DNA from 4 places in the Comamonas sp. Z3 genome. Region 1 is predicted to be linked to each of the others. Evidence: predicted binding sites of a transcription regulator. Region 1 holds the regulator's gene; each other region holds the start of a gene.

Region 1 (4,135 bases):
TTTGGCGGTCGGGCATCTCTGGGCAAAAAGGCCGGTGTCTTCACCGGCCTTTTTTGTTCTCGAGCCTCAAGGCCCCTGCCGTTCGGCCGGAATCCATCCGATGCGGGCAAACTGCACCGTGGTGGAGTTGCTGCCATCAATATTCATAGCTATCTACGCTCATATTCATTGATTCTTAGGCAAAAAACATCCAAGATTCCAGGTATCACGAAGGATAGAAGCTCTCAGAATAAGAGCATCAACCCAATGCGCGAGGCCAGCCCATCAACTCCAGCATCAGGCTGATTCTGGCCTTGGCCGCCGGCAGGCTGCCCGCACGGTCATCCGGTGCACCCTGAGCCTGCACCACCTGCCCCTCCTCGCACCGGGTCGTGATGCGCAAAACCATGCCCTGCGCCTGCGCCCAGTCCAGGGCTGGCCCCAATGCCTGATGGACCGTGCCGTTGCCCGTGCCCACCACCACCACGCCACGCACGCACGCCGCATGCCAGGCCTGCATCACCGCCAGCGCCACGGCACTGTTGCAGCCCGCATGGCTGTGCAGCAGCTCCACCTGGGGCCATTGACCTGCGGGCGGTAAAGCGATTGCAGACGAGCCAGCCGCGGCAGCCCTCGGCAGCCCACCCGTTGCCCAGCGCAGTCGCCCCTCTTCCACCCAGCCCTGCGGACCCGCGCCGCTTCCGTCAAAGGCATCCACACGGTAAGGATGCACCTTGCGCACCTGGCGTGCGCTGAACACCCTGCCCGCCACCACCGCCAGCACGCCCCGGCCAGCGGCCTGTGCATCGGCCGCACAGGCCACGGCATCACGCAGATTGCCAGGGCCGTCGGCCGAGATGGCTGTGGCCGGGCGCATGGCACAGGTCAGCACCACGGGCTTTGCCGGGCACAGAACACACTGCAGAAACCAGGCGGTTTCCTCCAGGGTGTCGGTGCCGTGGGTGATCACGATGCCGCTCACATCATCACGCGCGAGCAGCTCGGCACAGCGCAGCGCGAGCGCATGCCAGGTGGCGTGATCCATATCCTTGCTGTCCAGCTGAGCCAGCTGCTCCGCCTGCAGCGACGCGGCAGCAACGCGCTCCAGGTCCGGCACGGCCTGCAGCAGCTGAGCCACGCCCAGCTGGGCCGCGCGGTAGCCCACGCTGGTGCCAGCCTGCTCGGCGACACCGGCAATCGTGCCGCCCGTGCCCAGGATGACGATTTTTTTGTCACGTTCCACTTGCAGTCCTCTTTAAACTGATTAAAAATACAGGTACTGGATGAACACACAGTATTCATCATCGATCGATCAAGGAATGCCCATGGACCACCCCAAGCTCACTCCCCGCCAGCAGCAGATTCTGGACCTCATCCAGTCCACCATCGCTCGCACGGGTGCGCCCCCTACCCGGGCCGAGATTGCCAGCACCTTCGGCTTCAAGTCGGCCAATGCTGCAGAAGAGCATTTGCAGGCACTGGCCCGCAAGGGCGTCATCGATCTGGTCAGCGGCACATCGCGCGGCATTCGCCTGCGCGCCGACACCGTGCGCACCATCAATGCGGCACGCGGTGCCAGCTTTGCGCTGCCGCTCACGGCCCTGGCTCCGCTGGTGCTGCCCCTGGTCGGCCGCGTCGCGGCCGGCTCGCCTATTCTGGCCCAGGAACATATCGATCAAAGCTATTCGGTCGAGCCCAGCCTGTTTGCCGCCAAGCCCGACTACCTGCTCAAGGTGCGCGGCATGTCCATGCGTGATGCCGGCATCATGGACGGCGACCTGCTGGCGGTACAGGCCACGCATGAAGCGCGCAACGGCCAGATTGTGGTGGCCCGTCTCGGTGATGACGTGACCGTCAAGCGCTTCAAGCGTACGCCGCAGGGCATCGAGCTGCTGCCCGAAAACCCCGACTACAAGATCATTCACGTCTCGCCTGAAGAGCCATTCGCCATCGAAGGCCTGGCCGTAGGCCTGATCCGCAACAGCATGTTCATGTAGCGGCCAGGCGGCCTGCCGACATCTCCGTCTGCGTACAGGAGGTGCCTCAAGCCTGTTTCCCTCTCGAGCCCAGGTGGTAGGCGCGAGGCTGCCTAGCCTCGCCCTGGGCGGAGCTTTGCCTGAAGCACGCAATCCTGCCCTTATCCATGCCGCAAGGTCATCAAGAGGAGTTGTCAAATGGGATTCGCCACATCACTGCAGTCTTTGACTCGCCGGACACTGAAAAGCCTGTCGTCCTTGCATCCTCTCACCCCGGACTTCCATTCCGGCGAAGCAAGCGCGGCCGCCACAGAGACTGCCTCCTGCAAGGCCCATCGCCCCAAGGCGGCGCAGATCAGCATTCCGGTCATGCGCGCCAATCGCGGCCGCAGCCGCCTTGGCAGCCGCGTGCTTCATCCTCGGACCTTGGTCACCACCTCGCCCATCACCGCCGAGGCGGTGCAGCCCCCCTCTGCACGGCTGCTCAAAATCGTTCAGCGTGAACCACGCAAGCAACCCGAATGCCTGCTGATCTCCGGGCGCATGGCCGATGTCTGCGCAGCGTTGGAACGCATGGTTCTCAATGAGCAGGCAGCCCGGCAGGCCTGAAAGCACGACGAGCTTGGGCTCACTGCGCTCATGCAGCGCAAGCGCGAGTCGCGACAGACCTGCAACTGATGCAGCAAGGCTTCCATATGCCCGCCTGACTGGCTGACTCGCTGACTCGCTGTGGGCCGCAGGCGCTCTCTGAAGTTTCTGCCCCGTTGATCGACAGATGGCGCGAGATGCCACTGCCGCCAGTACCGCGACGAAAAACTTCATTTCGTCGGCGCCAAACGATCTGGATCGCCATGTAAATTTCTTGCCGGACGTTCAGGCTGCTCCTGCCTGCAGAAACGCCTTTTGCAGCAGCCCGCAAGCGACAAAACTCCTTGTCAGGCGCGAATATCCGCGATCGCAGTACCCGGATCAGGGTATTGCGGCACCTTCTCGACAGTGGAAACATTCATACACACATGTCAACGAGGGCGTCCTATGAGTGCCTACCGCAAGCTCTTGCAGCACATACAGGCCAAGGACGCCAACGGCAACCTGCGTCTGATTCTGGTCTATCAGAGTTTTGACGAAGTCGACATGCCGCATGGCGTCTCCATACGCCCGTCTGCCATTTACTTCGAAACCTCCGATCACCAGAAGGTCAACTGGCTCAATCCCCAGCAGTTCGAGATGGAAGCCACTGGCGAGATCCTCAATCGCGTTCCGGCTTCACCGGAGGAATAAGCCATGTCTTGGCCTGGGCAGAATTCCCCTGCGTTCATCGCCCTGCTCCAGACAAGGTTCTGAACATTGCGCAGCCTGAAATATTGGAATAAATTGGCATTCCGGGACATCTTCCGGTATCAGGAGATTGAACATGTTCAAGCACCTGCTCATTCCCACCGATGGCACCAAACTGTCCGAGGCAGCCGTGCGCGCAGGCGTTCTGCTGGCGCGTGAGCAAGGCGCCAAGGTGACCGGCCTGTATGTCATGCCCGATTACCGCGCCATCATCTATGGCGCGGATGCCCTGCTGACCTATAACAGTGCGGAATTCGAGCGCAGTGCCAACAGCGATGCCGATGCGGCCCTGCAGTTTGTCGACCAGATCGCCAGGCCTGAAGGCGTGCCCTGCAACTTCGTGCGAGTCACTCACGCTTCTGTTTACCAAGCCATTGTTCAGCAGGCCCAGGAACTGCAATGCGACCTGATCTGCATGGCCTCCCATGGCCGCAAAGGCATAGGCGGAATCTTGCTGGGCAGCGAAACCCAGCGCGTTCTGACGCACAGCCATGTCCCGGTGCTGGTGCACCGGCCCGCCTCAACCGGCAATCACTAAGGAGCACAAAATATCAGGCAGCGGATCTATCGTTGCACGCATGGACGCCGACCACCGATAGACCATGACTGCTTAGCAATGCAGGCCAGCCAGCCCAAGCTGCCGGCCGCACCCGATGGGGCAACCTGTCGACCGTTCAAACGCGTCAGCAACAGTGCAAGAGCGATAAACGGCAACCGAGGCTGGAGCCTCTGCCAACTATTCAAATGCATTGACTGTGTGAGCTGCAGAACGGAATCGAAGGGACCCCGAAACTTGCCCGCCTTGCGCGGGCATCTTTTTGGGTGCTAGGCACATCGTGCCG
Region 2 (4,135 bases), on a different contig from region 1:
CTGTTGCGTGATGCGTCGGCGGCCAGCAATCCCTTTTTTCTGTTGGCTTCGCCGTCCTGGCTGCTGATTTTTGTAGTGCTGGCCACTGCCGCCACGGTGATTGCCTCTCAGGCGACCATCTCAGGGGCCTATTCCATGACGCTGCAGGCCAGCCGCCTCGGTTATCTGCCGCGTGTGCGCGTGCTGCACACCTCCGATCAGGAGCAGGGCCAGATCTATATCCCCAGCGTGAACTGGCTGATGCTGGTGGCCGTGATCGCGCTGGTGCTGGCCTTCAAGTCCTCGGGGGCATTGGCGGCGGCCTATGGCATTGCCGTGTCGGGCACCATGCTGATCACCACCATGCTGGTGGGCTTTGTGGTCTATCTGGGGCGCAGTCGCGCAAGATCCATCACGCTCGCAGCGCTGGCCTGTTTTGCCTTGCTGGAGATAGGCTTTTTTGCTTCCAATCTGACCAAGCTGGAGCAGGGCGGCTGGTTGCCGCTGACTCTGGGCGCCGTCATCTTCATCGCGCTGATGACCTGGCGTGACGGTACCCAGTTGGTGGCCGAGCACAGGCGCCGCCTCGATATCCCCATGAGCGATCTGATGAGCTCGCCCATGAGCGGCGTGCCTGTGGTGTCCGGCACGGCCGTCTATCTGACCTCCGACCCCAAGCTGGTGCCGAATGCGCTCTTCCACAATCTCAAGCATTTCAAGGTCATGCATGAGCAGACGGTGTTTCTCCACGTGATCAACGAGAACACACCCTATGTGCGGGAGGGCGAGCGCCTGAGGCTCAAGCCCATGTGCAACGCGGTCTGGGCGCTGGACATGCATTTCGGTTTTCGCGAGCAGCCCGATATTCCGGCGGCGCTCAAGCGGATGACACCGGATGTCGATGGCGAGATACCGAACCTCGACCCCATGACGACCAGCTTTTTCGTAGCCAGGGTACAGGTGGTGGACGGGCCCGGTGGTCTTTCTGCCTGGCGCTGTGCGCTGTTTGGCTGGATGTCACGCCAGTCGGCCAGCGCGGCCACTTATTACAAGCTGCCTGCGAACCAGGTGGTGGAACTGGGTACGCAGGTCGTGCTTTGAAGGGCCGGGATGGCGAGCCAGTGAATCACTGGCTGCTGTCCTTTGAGAGTCTTACTCGCCCAGCGCATCGAGAGCGCGGGCCGAATAGACCATGGCAGCACCCGCATTCAAGGCCACGGCCACACCCAGTGCTTCGGCAATTTCTTCCCTGCTGGCTCCCGCAGCCTTGGCTGCCTTGGTGTGCACGGCGATGCAGCCGTCACAGCGCGTGGTCACACCCACGGCGATGGCAATCAGCTCTCGTGTCTTGGCATCGAGATGGCCGGTCTTCTTGCCCGCGCCGGACAGGGCCTTGTAGCCCTCCATGGTTCCCGGGCTCAACTCGGCAAACTCTCCCAGCCTGCCTGCCAGCTCCTTGCGGTATTCGTTCCAGTCCAGCATTGCCTGCTCCTTGTTGAATGAAGCGTTGATTGTGTGCCACTGCCACAGGGTGTTCAAGCCACGCGCGTTTCGTCCGCCTAGCTGTAACGCCTGGTTCTGAGGAGTTTGAAGGGATTTCTGAGCTGTATGAAAATACAGGTCTCATGGTCGGCATCCACCCGTCTTTTCGCCGAGCATTTTGTGAGCGTCACCGTGACTGCATCCCAAGCCACCATTCTTCCGCCGCATCGCTTCTACTATCTGCACAACTTCCAGCAGGCACTGGACTGGTTGGCGCAGCGCTATGGCGATCTGTTCAGCGCGCAGGAGGCTGATTTCATCGCCGGCTTTGCGCGACTGCCGCAGAACTCCAGGGCGCTGCTGGTACGCATGTTGATGCGGCGCGGGCCCTGGTTTCGCGCCAGCAAGCTCGCCTACGAGGAGATTCCGGTGACGGTCGATGCTGCCGCGCCCTTGCTGGAATGTGGCTGGCTCAGTACCACCGAGCCCATGGATGCGGTCGAGCTGTTCAGCCTGCACACCAAACCCGAGCTGCTGCAGATCTTGACTGGCTTTGAGTTGTGCTCTTCCATGCGCAAGGCCGAGATGCTGCAGCAGCTGGCCGAGAGGCAGCCCGAGCCCCGGCCTTATGCCGTCTGGCACCCAGAGGCCGTGGAACCTGTCTGGCGCGTCATGGTGGGCGAGCTGGGAGAGCGTCTGCGGCTGATGTTCTTTGGCAATCTCTACCAGGATTGGTCGGAGTTCGTACTGGCCGACCTCGGTATTTTCCGCTACGAGCCGGTGGCGCTGGATGCTGACTCGCGTGCATTTCAGCGCCGCGAAGATCTGGACTTCTATCTGGAGATATCGGCCCGGCGTCAGGCTCTCGACGAAGGCGTGGAGCCCGCGCAACTGCTGCCTGCGCTTATTGAAAATAATAGCGAAAACCCATGGCTGGACATGCGCCGGGCCAAGGTTTTGCTGAAGCTTGGCCAGGTGTGCGAGAGGCTGCAGGACTGGCCGCTGGCGGCTCAGGCCTACACGGCCAGCCGCTATGCGGGTGCACGTCACCGTCATATTCGCGTGCTGGAGCGCATGCAATGCTTTGATCAGGCGCTGGCTCTTGCCAGCCAGGCACAGGCTGCGCCTGAAAGTGAGGAGGAGCGTCAGCGTGTGGCGCGCATGCTGCCGCGTCTGAGCCGCAGCATGGGACTCGGCGCCATGGGGCGCCAGCCGGCTCTGGCCCCGGCCGTGGCGGCCCTGCGCGGCGATGTTCAGCTGGACCGACCCGCCCAGTCCATGGCGGTGGAGTACGCGCTGCAAGCCCATTGGCATAGCGCCGATGCGCCCGTGTTCTATGTGGAGAACGCGTTGGTCAACTCGCTATTCGGTCTGCTGTGCTGGCCGGCCGTTTTTGCGCCGCTGCCGGGGGCTTTTTTTCATCCCTTCCAGAGTGGGCCGGCCGATCTGGGGGCACCGGATTTTGTGCTGCGCCGCCAGCCTCTGTTTGATGCCTGCCTGGCCGAGCTGGAGGACGGTCGCTACCAGGCCACGATTCGCCAGCGCTTTGCCGACAAGCAAGGAGTTCAGTCGCCGTTCGTATTCTGGGGCACATTGACGCAAGAGCTGCTCGAGTTGGCGCTCGATTGCATGCCTGCCGCCCATCTGCGGATTCTGTTCGCACGGCTGCTGTTGGACCTGAAGGCCAACCGCACCGGCTTTCCCGATCTGGTGCGCTTCTGGCCTCTGCGGTCCGATGCCGGTTCACGCTACGAGCTGGTGGAAGTCAAGGCGCCGGGCGACAAGTTGCAGGACAACCAGATTCGCTGGCTGGCCTATTGCTCGGAGCAGGGCATTCCCGTGCGCGTTTGCCATGTGCAGTGGCGTGACGAAGGTAGCACGCCATGAAGCCAGCGCTTAGCGTGGCAGTACGCGCACTGTGCGAGTTCACGGCGCGCAGCGGCGATCTGGATCTGCGCTTCACGCCCGCGCCCAGTGCGCTGGAGGGCATGGAAGGCCATGCCGTGGTGCAGAAACGGCGTGAGAAAGCGGGCGGCTACGAGGTGGAGCTGGCGCTCAGCGGTCGGTTCCAAGAGCTGCAGGTTCGCGGCCGAGCCGATGGCTTTGATGGCGTGCGGCAGCAACTTGAAGAGATCAAGACCTACCGGGGCCGGCTTGATGGCGTGCGTCCCCATCATCGGGCCTTGCATTGGGCCCAGGCCAGGGTCTACGGTCATTTGCTGTGTCAGGAGCGCGGCCTTGAGCGGATCAAGCTGGCGCTGGTTTATTTCCAGATCGGCAGCGCAGAGGAGACCGTGCTGGTGGAGGAGTGTTCCGCCACCGAACTGCAGGCCTTTTTCGAATCGCTATGTGCCCGCTATCTCGACTGGGCACGCTGCGAAGCCGCCCACCGTCAGGCGCGTAATGAGGCCATGGCGCAGCTGAAATTTCCCATGCCGGCCTTCAGGGCCGGGCAGCGGGAGCTGTCCGTGGCCGTCTATCGCACGGCCCATGCCGGCGCAGGCGGTCGCTGTCTGATGGCTCAGGCGCCGACCGGCATCGGCAAGACCCTGGCCACGATTTTCCCCATGCTCAAGAGCATGGCCGCTGTCATGGCCAAGGGTGCCTCGGAGACTGATGCAGCCGGTCTGGACAAGCTGTTCTTTCTCACTGCCAAGGGCACGGGCCATGGACT
Region 3 (4,135 bases), on a different contig from region 1:
TCAGCTTGATGAAGCGGCCCAGCTTGCCCTTGCCTGTCATCACCACCTCGCGCTGACGGCGCTTCAGGCCGTCGAGGATGAGGCGCGCGCATTCGGCCACCGTCATCGCGCCGTCTTCCTTGAGGCCGCTGACGCCTGCGGCTTCGCCTCTGGCGTTGTAGCCGTGGTAGCGGATGCGCGTATCCACCACGCCGGGGTAGGCGGTGGTCACGCTCACGCCGGCGGGTTTGAGCTCGATGCGCAGGGCTTCGAAGAAGCCGGCCATGGCGAACTTGCTGGCGCTGTAGGCCGTGCGGCCCGGCACGCCTATCAGACCGGCCAGCGAAGACACGGCGACGATGGAGCCGTGGCTGGCCTTGAGGTGCGGCAGCGCCGCATGGCTGCACCAGACGCTGCCCCAGAGGTTGATGCGCATCAACCTCTCATACCAGCCCAGGTCTTGCGCGCTGACCTGTTCGAACAGCGCATGGGCCGAGACCCCGGCGTTGTTGATCAGGACGTCCAGCCCGCCGAACTGGTGCACGGCGGCGTTGATCAGCGCGCGGCACTGGGCCTCTTCGCTCACATCGGTGGGCACTTCCAGCACCTGTGCCCCCAGAGCCCGGCATTGTTCTGCCACGGCCTGCAGATTGCCGGCATTGCGCGCGGCCAGCGTCAGCTGCAGCCGGCTCTGATGGGTTTGTGCCAGCTGGCGGGCCATTTCGGCGCCTATGCCGTCCGAGGCACCGGTGATGATGATGCGAGCCATGCTCTCTCCCGGCCATGCCGCCCGGGCGGCTTGCCCAAGAGCTCAGAAGCAGGCCCAGACCTGGTCTGCCAGTGTGAGCATGAATTCCGGTTGCAGATACAGGGCAAACACCGCCAGCAGCAGCACGAGCACGGCACACCAGATGGAGATGCGTTGCCAGAGTTTGAGCTGCATGGGCCTGTCTCCGGTATCAGGCGGCACTGGGTGTGCGGCGCACAATGGCAGCCTCGCGCACGGGCAGGTTGACGACGGCGGCAAAAATGCCAAGGGCAATCGAGATGTACCAAACCATGTCGTAGTTGCCGTTGATATCGTAGAGATAGCCGCCCAGCCATACGCCCAGGAAACTCCCGATCTGGTGGCTGAAGAAGACAAAGCCGCCCAGCATGGACAGATGCTGCACGCCGAAGATCTGGGCGATGGTGGCATTGGTCAGCGGCACGGTGGACAGCCACAGAAAGCCCATGGCGGCGCAGAAGGCATAGACCGACCAGGGCGATAGCGGCGCCAGCAAAAAGGCCACGGTGGCCACCGAGCGCAGACCGTAGATGCCCGATAGCAGATAGCGCTTGGGCAGCTTCTGGCCCAGATTGCCGGCCAGATAGGTGCCGAAGATATTGAACAGGCCTACCAGGGCCAGCGAATAGCTGGCCACATGGGGCGCCATGCCGAAGTCCTTCAGATAGCTGGGCATGTGCACGCCGATGAACATGACCTGGAAGCCGCAGACAAAGTAGCCCGCCATCAGCAGCAGAAAGCTGGGGTAGGTCCAGGCCTCCCTGAGTGCCTGGCCCACGGTCTGCTCGCGCTTGATGGGCGTGCTGCCGCCAAAGCCCGGCTCGCGCAGGCCGAAGGCCAGGGCGGCAATCAGCAGCGCGAACAGCGCCAGTATCAGCAAGGCATTGGACCAGCCGAACTGAGCGATCAGCTTGCCTTCCACCGGCACCATGAAGAACTGGCCGAACGAGCCTGCCGCCGCGGCCACGCCCATGGCCCAGCTGCGCCGCGCCACGGGAATCTGCCGGCCCAGCACGCCGTAGATCACGGCATAGGTGGTGCCGGCCTGGGCCGCGCCGATCAGCACGCCGGCGGTCAGCAGGAACACCGTGGAGCTGGGGGACAGCGCCATGCCGACCAGACCCAGGGCATAGAGGATGGAGCCGCCGATCAGCACCTTGAAGGCACCGATGCGGTCGGCCAGCATGCCGACGAAGATGCCCAGGATGCCCCAGGACAGGTTCTGCACGGCAATGGCCAGGGAAAAGTTTTCGCGCGTCCAGCCCATGTCCTGGGTGATGGGCTGCAGCCAGAGGCCGAAGCCGTGGCGTATGCCCATGGAGAGCGTGACGATGGCGCCACCGCACAGAAGAATCTGCGCCATGGACATGGGGGCTGGAGTTGTCTTTGTTGTCATGCCGTGCGTGCGAAAAAAGGCCTGGGGTGCGGTCAGCACACCACTGTAACCAAACCTGCTGTTTTGCGCCTGCACAGCTCGTCACATGCGTGGCAGTGCGGCCTGCCAGAATGCGGGAGCGGCGCCGGGCCCTGCGGGCGTGCAGCAAGTCGCGACCAATAAAAAGTGAGCGCCTTGCGCAAGGATTGCAATAAAAACTGATTGATATCTATCTGAAACTATTGAATGGCATGCGGTGAAAGCTATCTTTTTGAGCGTTGTCGCAGCGGGCAAGATGCGTCGAAAACACGTTGCCAAGACAGATGTTCGGGCTTTGTGCAAGAGTATTGGGAGTAAACAACTGTGAATTTATCCAGCTCTCATCCGCAGAGGCCACTACAATCCGCCCCCATGGCAGTCAAACCGTCCAACGAATATTCCGAAGGCTCGATCCGCGTTCTCAAGGGTCTTGAGCCTGTCAAACAGCGTCCCGGCATGTATACGCGCACCGACAACCCCCTGCACATCCTGCAGGAGGTGATCGACAACGCGGCCGACGAGGCGCTTGCCGGCTATGGCAAGAAAATCAAGTTCACCATACACGCCGACGGCTCCTACAGCGTGGAGGACGACGGCCGCGGCATTCCCTTCGGTCTGCATCCCGAGGAGAAGGCGCCCGTGGTGGAGCTGGTCTTCACGCGCTTGCATGCGGGCGGCAAGTTCGACAAGGGCAATGGCGGCGCCTACAGCTTCTCGGGCGGTCTGCACGGCGTGGGCGTATCGGTGACGAATGCGCTGGCCACGCGTCTGGAGGTGCAGGTGCACCGCGACGGCCAGGTGGCCACGCTGGTGTTCTCGGGCGGCGATGTGATCGAGCCGCTCAAGGTGCGCCCTCTGCAGGCCGGGGAGCGCAAGCAGGGCACGACGGTACGTGCCTGGCCCGATGCCAAATACTTCGAATCCTCGGCACTGCCCATGGGCGAGCTGGTGCATCTGCTGCGCAGCAAGGCCGTGCTCATGCCCGGCGTGGCCGTTTCGCTGATCAACGAAAAATCGCGTGACACCCAGAGCTGGCAGTTCAAGGGCGGTTTGCGCGACTATCTGGCGCAGAGCCTGCATGGCGAGCCCGTCATCCCCCTGTTCGAAGGCGAGGGCTTTGCCGACAAGAACAACGACAGCTTTGCCGAAGGCGAGGGCGCTGCCTGGTGCGTGGCCTTCACCGAAGACGGCGCGCCGCTGCGCGAAAGCTATGTCAACCTGATTCCCACCACGGCGGGCGGCACGCATGACAGCGGCCTGCGCGACGGCCTGTTCCAGGCCGTCAAGGCCTTCATCGACATGCACTCGCTGCTGCCCAAGGGCGTCAAGCTCATGCCTGACGACGTTTTTGCGCGCGCCAGCTATGTGCTCAATGCCAAGGTGCTGGACCCGCAGTTCCAGGGCCAGATCAAGGAGCGCCTGAACTCGCGCGATGCCGTGCGTCTGGTCTCGGGCTTTGTGCGCCCGGCGCTGGAGCTATGGCTCAACGAGCATGTGGACTGGGGCAAGAAGCTGGCCGAGATCGCCATCAAGGCTGCCCAGACCCGCCAGAAGGCCGGCCAGAAGGTGGAAAAGCGCAAGGGCAGCGGCGTGGCCGTGCTGCCCGGCAAGCTGACCGATTGCGAGAGCAAGGACATAGCCGTCAACGAGGTGTTTCTGGTCGAGGGCGACTCTGCCGGCGGCAGCGCCAAGATGGGCCGCGACAAGGAGACCCAGGCCATCCTGCCGCTGCGTGGCAAGGTGCTCAACACCTGGGAGGTGGACCGCGACCGGCTGTTCGCCAACAACGAAATCCACGATATCTCGGTGGCGATCGGCGTGGACCCGCATGGCCCCAATGACGAGCCCGACCTGTCCGGCCTGCGCTACGGCAAGATCTGCATTCTCTCGGATGCGGACGTGGACGGCTCGCACATCCAGGTGCTGCTGCTGACGCTGTTCTTCAAGCATTTCCC
Region 4 (4,135 bases), on a different contig from region 1:
CAGCGAGGGCCGCCCCGAAGCAAAGGCTGCCGTCCCCCTGGGGGGAAGCGGCGGGGCAGCCTAGGCAAAGCCGCTCAGGGAGGGGTGATTTTTTCCAGGCAGTAGCCGAGGCCACGCACGGTGGCGATGCGGATCGGCCCTTTCTCGATCTTCTTGCGCAGCCGGTGGATATAGACCTCGATGGCATTGTTGCTCACCTCCTCGCCCCATTCGCACAGGCGCTCCACCAGCTGGTCCTTGCTGACCAGGCGGCCTGCGCGTTGCAGCAGCACCTCGAGCAGACCCAGCTCGCGTGCCGACAGCTCCACCATCTTGCCGTCGATGGTGGCGACCCGGCCGGTCTGGTCATAGACCAGCGGGCCATGCTTGATGGTGGAGCTGGCACCGCCCATGCCGCGACGCGTGAGGGCGCGTACGCGCGCTTCCAGCTCGGACAGCGCAAACGGCTTGGCCATGTAGTCGTCGGCACCGTAGTCCAGGCCTTGCACCCGCTCCTCGATGGAATCGGCTGCCGTGAGAATCAGCACCGGCAGCGCGTCGCCGCGCCCGCGCAGGCGCTTGAGCACTTCCAGGCCGTGCACCTTGGGCAGGCCCAGATCGAGAATCAGCAAATCGAATTCGCTGCTGGTCAGCAAGGCGGTATCGGCCTCGCTGCCGTTGGCCACATGGCTGACGACGGCGCCCGAGCTGCGCAGTGTGCGCAGCAGGCCGTCTGCCAGCACCTGGTCGTCTTCGGCAATCAGTATGCGCATGGGAGTCTCCTGCTTGTTATGTGTGCCTGTTTGCACTTTTGCTGCCATTGTAGGGACGGGCCAAGGCCGTCCGGCGCAATTGTCGACAGGCGCTCGCAGGCGTCGGGCCTCAGTAGCCTTCGGCATAGGCTTCCAGGCCCAGCGCCACCACGGTGGCCACATCCTCGCCCACGGCCTCGCGGAACTCGGCCTCGGCCTGGCTCACGGCGTCGTGAAAAGCCCGCAGCCAGACCAGGCCCGCATCGGTGAAGCGCACGCGCCTGGCGCGCCCATCGTGCGGGTCGATCGCGCGCGTGACCAGGCCCCAGGCCTCGCACTGCGTCACCAGGTCGGCCATGGCCTGTTTGCTCATGCCTGCCTTGTCGGCCAGATCGGTGAGGCGGTCGCCGGCCAGGGACAGATGGCGCGTGATGTGGATGTGGGCTGCCCCCACCTTGTCGCGCGCCGCCAGGTTGGACAGGGCCAGCGGCACCTCCACATCGCGTGCCATGAGCTGCAGCACGCGTGCATCGAAGCGGCGCATGGCATGGCCGAGCAGGCGGCCCAGATGGGTCTGGCGCCAGGCATCTTCGGCGGGGGTGACAGGTGCAATTTCGGACATGGGTAAATAGTAAGGCAAACTGACTAAATATTTGGACGCACAGCCGATACAAGCTCATAAACTACTGTTCAAGCATCCAGCCTGAATGTAAAGACAGGGCTGGCCACAGACAGTCATTCACCTACTTCGGAGCCTGATATGAACGCCATCGCCAAGACCAACGACGCCAACAGCGAAAAAGCCAAAGCCCTGGCAGCCGCCCTGGCCCAGATCGAAAAGCAGTTCGGCAAGGGCACCATCATGAAGCTCGGCGAAGGTGAGGCCATTGAAGACATCCAGGTCGTCTCCACCGGCTCGCTGGGCCTGGATATCGCACTGGGCGTGGGTGGTCTGCCGCGTGGTCGCGTGATTGAAATCTACGGTCCAGAATCCTCGGGCAAGACCACGCTGACGCTGCAGGTCATTGCCGAGATGCAAAAGCAGGCCGGCACCTGTGCCTTCATCGATGCCGAACACGCACTCGACACCGGCTATGCCCAGAAGCTGGGCGTGAACCTCAACGATCTGTTGATCAGCCAGCCCGACACCGGTGAGCAGGCCCTTGAAATCTGCGACAGCCTGGTGCGCTCGGGTGCCGTGGATCTGATCGTCATCGACTCGGTGGCCGCATTGACGCCCAAGGCCGAAATCGAAGGCGAGATGGGCGACGCCCTGCCCGGCCTGCAGGCCCGTCTGATGAGCCAGGCCCTGCGCAAGCTGACGGCCACCATCAAGAAGACCAACTGCATGGTCATCTTCATCAACCAGATCCGCATGAAGATCGGCGTGATGTTCGGCTCGCCCGAGACCACCACCGGCGGCAATGCGCTGAAGTTCTATGCCTCCGTGCGTCTGGATATCCGCCGCACCGGCACCATCAAGAAGGGCGATGAGGCCATCGGCAACGAAACCAAGGTCAAGGTCGTGAAGAACAAGGTCTCGCCTCCCTTCAAGACGGCCGAGTTCGACATCTTGTTTGGCGAAGGCATCAGCCGCGAAGGCGAGATTCTGGACATGGGCGTGAACGCCAAGATCCTGGAAAAAAGCGGTGCCTGGTATGCCTACAACGGCGAAAAAATCGGCCAGGGCCGCGACAACTCGCGTGAGTTTCTGCGCGAGAACCCCGCGCTGGCCATCGAAATCGAGAACAAGGTGCGCGATAGCCTGGGCATCAAGCTGCTGCCCATGGACGGGGCTGCCGCCGCCGAAGCCAAGCCTGCCAAGGGCGGCAAGGGCAAGGTAGACAAGGACGGTGTGATCGAGGCCTGAGCCTCCTGAGCGACCAGGTCGCTTTCCCTTGCCGAATGCCTGGCATCGGCAGGGACTGAGATTCCCGCTGCAGGGCAGCGGGGCCCTGGCCCGGTGCTCGCTGCTATCGATGTGAAAGCCTGGCGGGGCCAAAAGTTAGCCATCTTTGCGCAGGCGGTCCCTGCGCATTTTTTATGGGAGAGATCCGAGCATGAGCTTTGCCAAGCTCTCACTCAAGGGCCGCGCCCTGAAGCTGCTGGCGCAGCGCGAGCATTCGCGGCTGGAGCTGCAGCGCAAGCTCGCTGCACATGTGGAGGAGGGCGATGATCTGAATGCCGTTCTCGACGAGCTGGAGCAGCGTGGCTTCATCAGCGTGGAGCGCGTGGTCGAGTCTGTCATGCGCAGCAAGGCCAGCCGTTATGGCGCAGCGCGTCTGGTGCATGACCTGCGCAGCAAGGGGCTGGATGAAGAGACCGTGCGCCAGGCGGGCGAGCAGCTGCGCTGCAGCGAGCTGCAGCGTGCGCGCGAGCTGTGGTGCAAGCGTTTTGGCAGCGTTCCCGTCGACATCAAGGAAAAGGCCAGGCAGCTGCGCTTTCTGGCTTCGCGCGGCTTTTCGGCAGATGTGGCTTCACGCGTGCTGCGCGATGCTCCATACTGCGCAGCACCCGACAGCGAGGACTGAGCTGCAGCCTGCTCCCTCCTGCTGGACGAGGAACCGCTTCTTACACCGGAGGGACCCACGTGCTGACTGCTTCGCAACCCCCTGACGCCCCATCCGCCCTGCGCGTGGGCCTGAGTGCCGGCAAATCGCTGCTGGGCGGCCTGATGCTCGGTGCCTTGCTGGCCCTGGTGCTGGGCTGCGGCGCGGCCGTGTTCTATTTTTCGCGCCTGATGGCCGATCCCGGCCAGGGCATTCATGCCTCGGCCCATACCGGCATCTACGGCGCCGTGATCAGCCTGCTGATGTCGCCGCCGCTGCTGGTGGCCGTGGTCCTGATCTTCATCATTCCCGCCTACCTCATGGTCGGTCTGCAGTTGGGCCGCGCCCGCGCGGCAGGCAAGCTGGTGGCGCGCTACGGCCAGGGCCTGGCCGAGCGTCTGGCGGCCATGCTGGCACAGCGCATCGAGGCCCTGCCCAGCGCTCACAAGGCCATGCACAAGGCGGCCGATCTGCTCACCGTGGGCGCGGCGATGGAGCATCTGCAGCCCTGGGTCGGCAACGGGCGTGCCGTGCAGTTCGTGGTGCGCAGCGTGCTCAATCGCTTGCCGCTGGCCGACCTGCTCGAGGAATGGGGCCACACGCGCGCCCAGTGGGGCAGCGAAGGCGGCAAGGACGATCCGGCGCTGCGCGCCTTTCTGGGCGCCCGCATCCAGGAGATGCTGCAGGGCCTGACCGAGCCGCCCTGGACGCTGCTGTGGATCTTGCTGGCCGGGCATGCTGCCGTGCTCGGCTTCGGCATCTGGCTGACTGCCTGAGGGACCGGGTGGGCGCGGTGCTGGCCTAGTCCCGGCTGCTGCGTGTCGCCCACCAGCAGATCAGCGAGCCCAGCGTGAC

Evidence for each region. The regulator LexA, encoded in region 1, represses DNA repair genes until DNA is damaged. The targets are predictions, from matches to a motif close to ACTGTATNNNNATACAGT.
Region 2: the regulator LexA is predicted to act here: its motif matches at 1,583-1,600, upstream of FSY59_RS16215 (VRR-NUC domain-containing protein).
Region 3: the regulator LexA is predicted to act here: its motif matches at 2,502-2,519, upstream of FSY59_RS08275 (DNA topoisomerase IV subunit B).
Region 4: the regulator LexA is predicted to act here: its motif matches at 1,417-1,434, upstream of recA (recombinase RecA).

The regions. Positions count from the first base shown of each region.
Region 1 is NZ_VOQU01000007.1:253,949-258,083, forward strand. Features, by position in the region: gene FSY59_RS20890 (asparaginase) at 239-1,222, opposite strand; gene lexA (transcriptional repressor LexA) at 1,305-1,976, shown strand; gene FSY59_RS20900 (hypothetical protein) at 2,154-2,564, shown strand; gene FSY59_RS20905 (hypothetical protein) at 2,991-3,236, shown strand; gene FSY59_RS20910 (universal stress protein) at 3,370-3,831, shown strand; gene FSY59_RS20915 (hypothetical protein) at 4,119-4,135, opposite strand, start outside.
Region 2 is NZ_VOQU01000005.1:197,832-201,966, forward strand. Features, by position in the region: gene FSY59_RS16205 (potassium transporter Kup) at 1-1,080, shown strand, start outside; gene FSY59_RS16210 (carboxymuconolactone decarboxylase family protein) at 1,132-1,461, opposite strand; gene FSY59_RS16215 (VRR-NUC domain-containing protein) at 1,675-3,348, shown strand; gene FSY59_RS16220 (helicase C-terminal domain-containing protein) at 3,345-4,135, shown strand, end outside.
Region 3 is NZ_VOQU01000002.1:785,657-789,791, forward strand. Features, by position in the region: gene FSY59_RS08265 (SDR family oxidoreductase) at 1-748, opposite strand, end outside; gene FSY59_RS27660 (hypothetical protein) at 791-922, opposite strand; gene FSY59_RS08270 (MFS transporter) at 939-2,135, opposite strand; gene FSY59_RS08275 (DNA topoisomerase IV subunit B) at 2,553-4,135, shown strand, end outside.
Region 4 is NZ_VOQU01000003.1:236,608-240,742, reverse strand. Features, by position in the region: gene FSY59_RS09650 (response regulator transcription factor) at 75-752, opposite strand; gene FSY59_RS09645 (MarR family winged helix-turn-helix transcriptional regulator) at 862-1,353, opposite strand; gene recA (recombinase RecA) at 1,492-2,601, shown strand; gene recX (recombination regulator RecX) at 2,792-3,262, shown strand; gene FSY59_RS09630 (hypothetical protein) at 3,322-4,056, shown strand; gene yddG (aromatic amino acid DMT transporter YddG) at 4,082-4,135, opposite strand, start outside.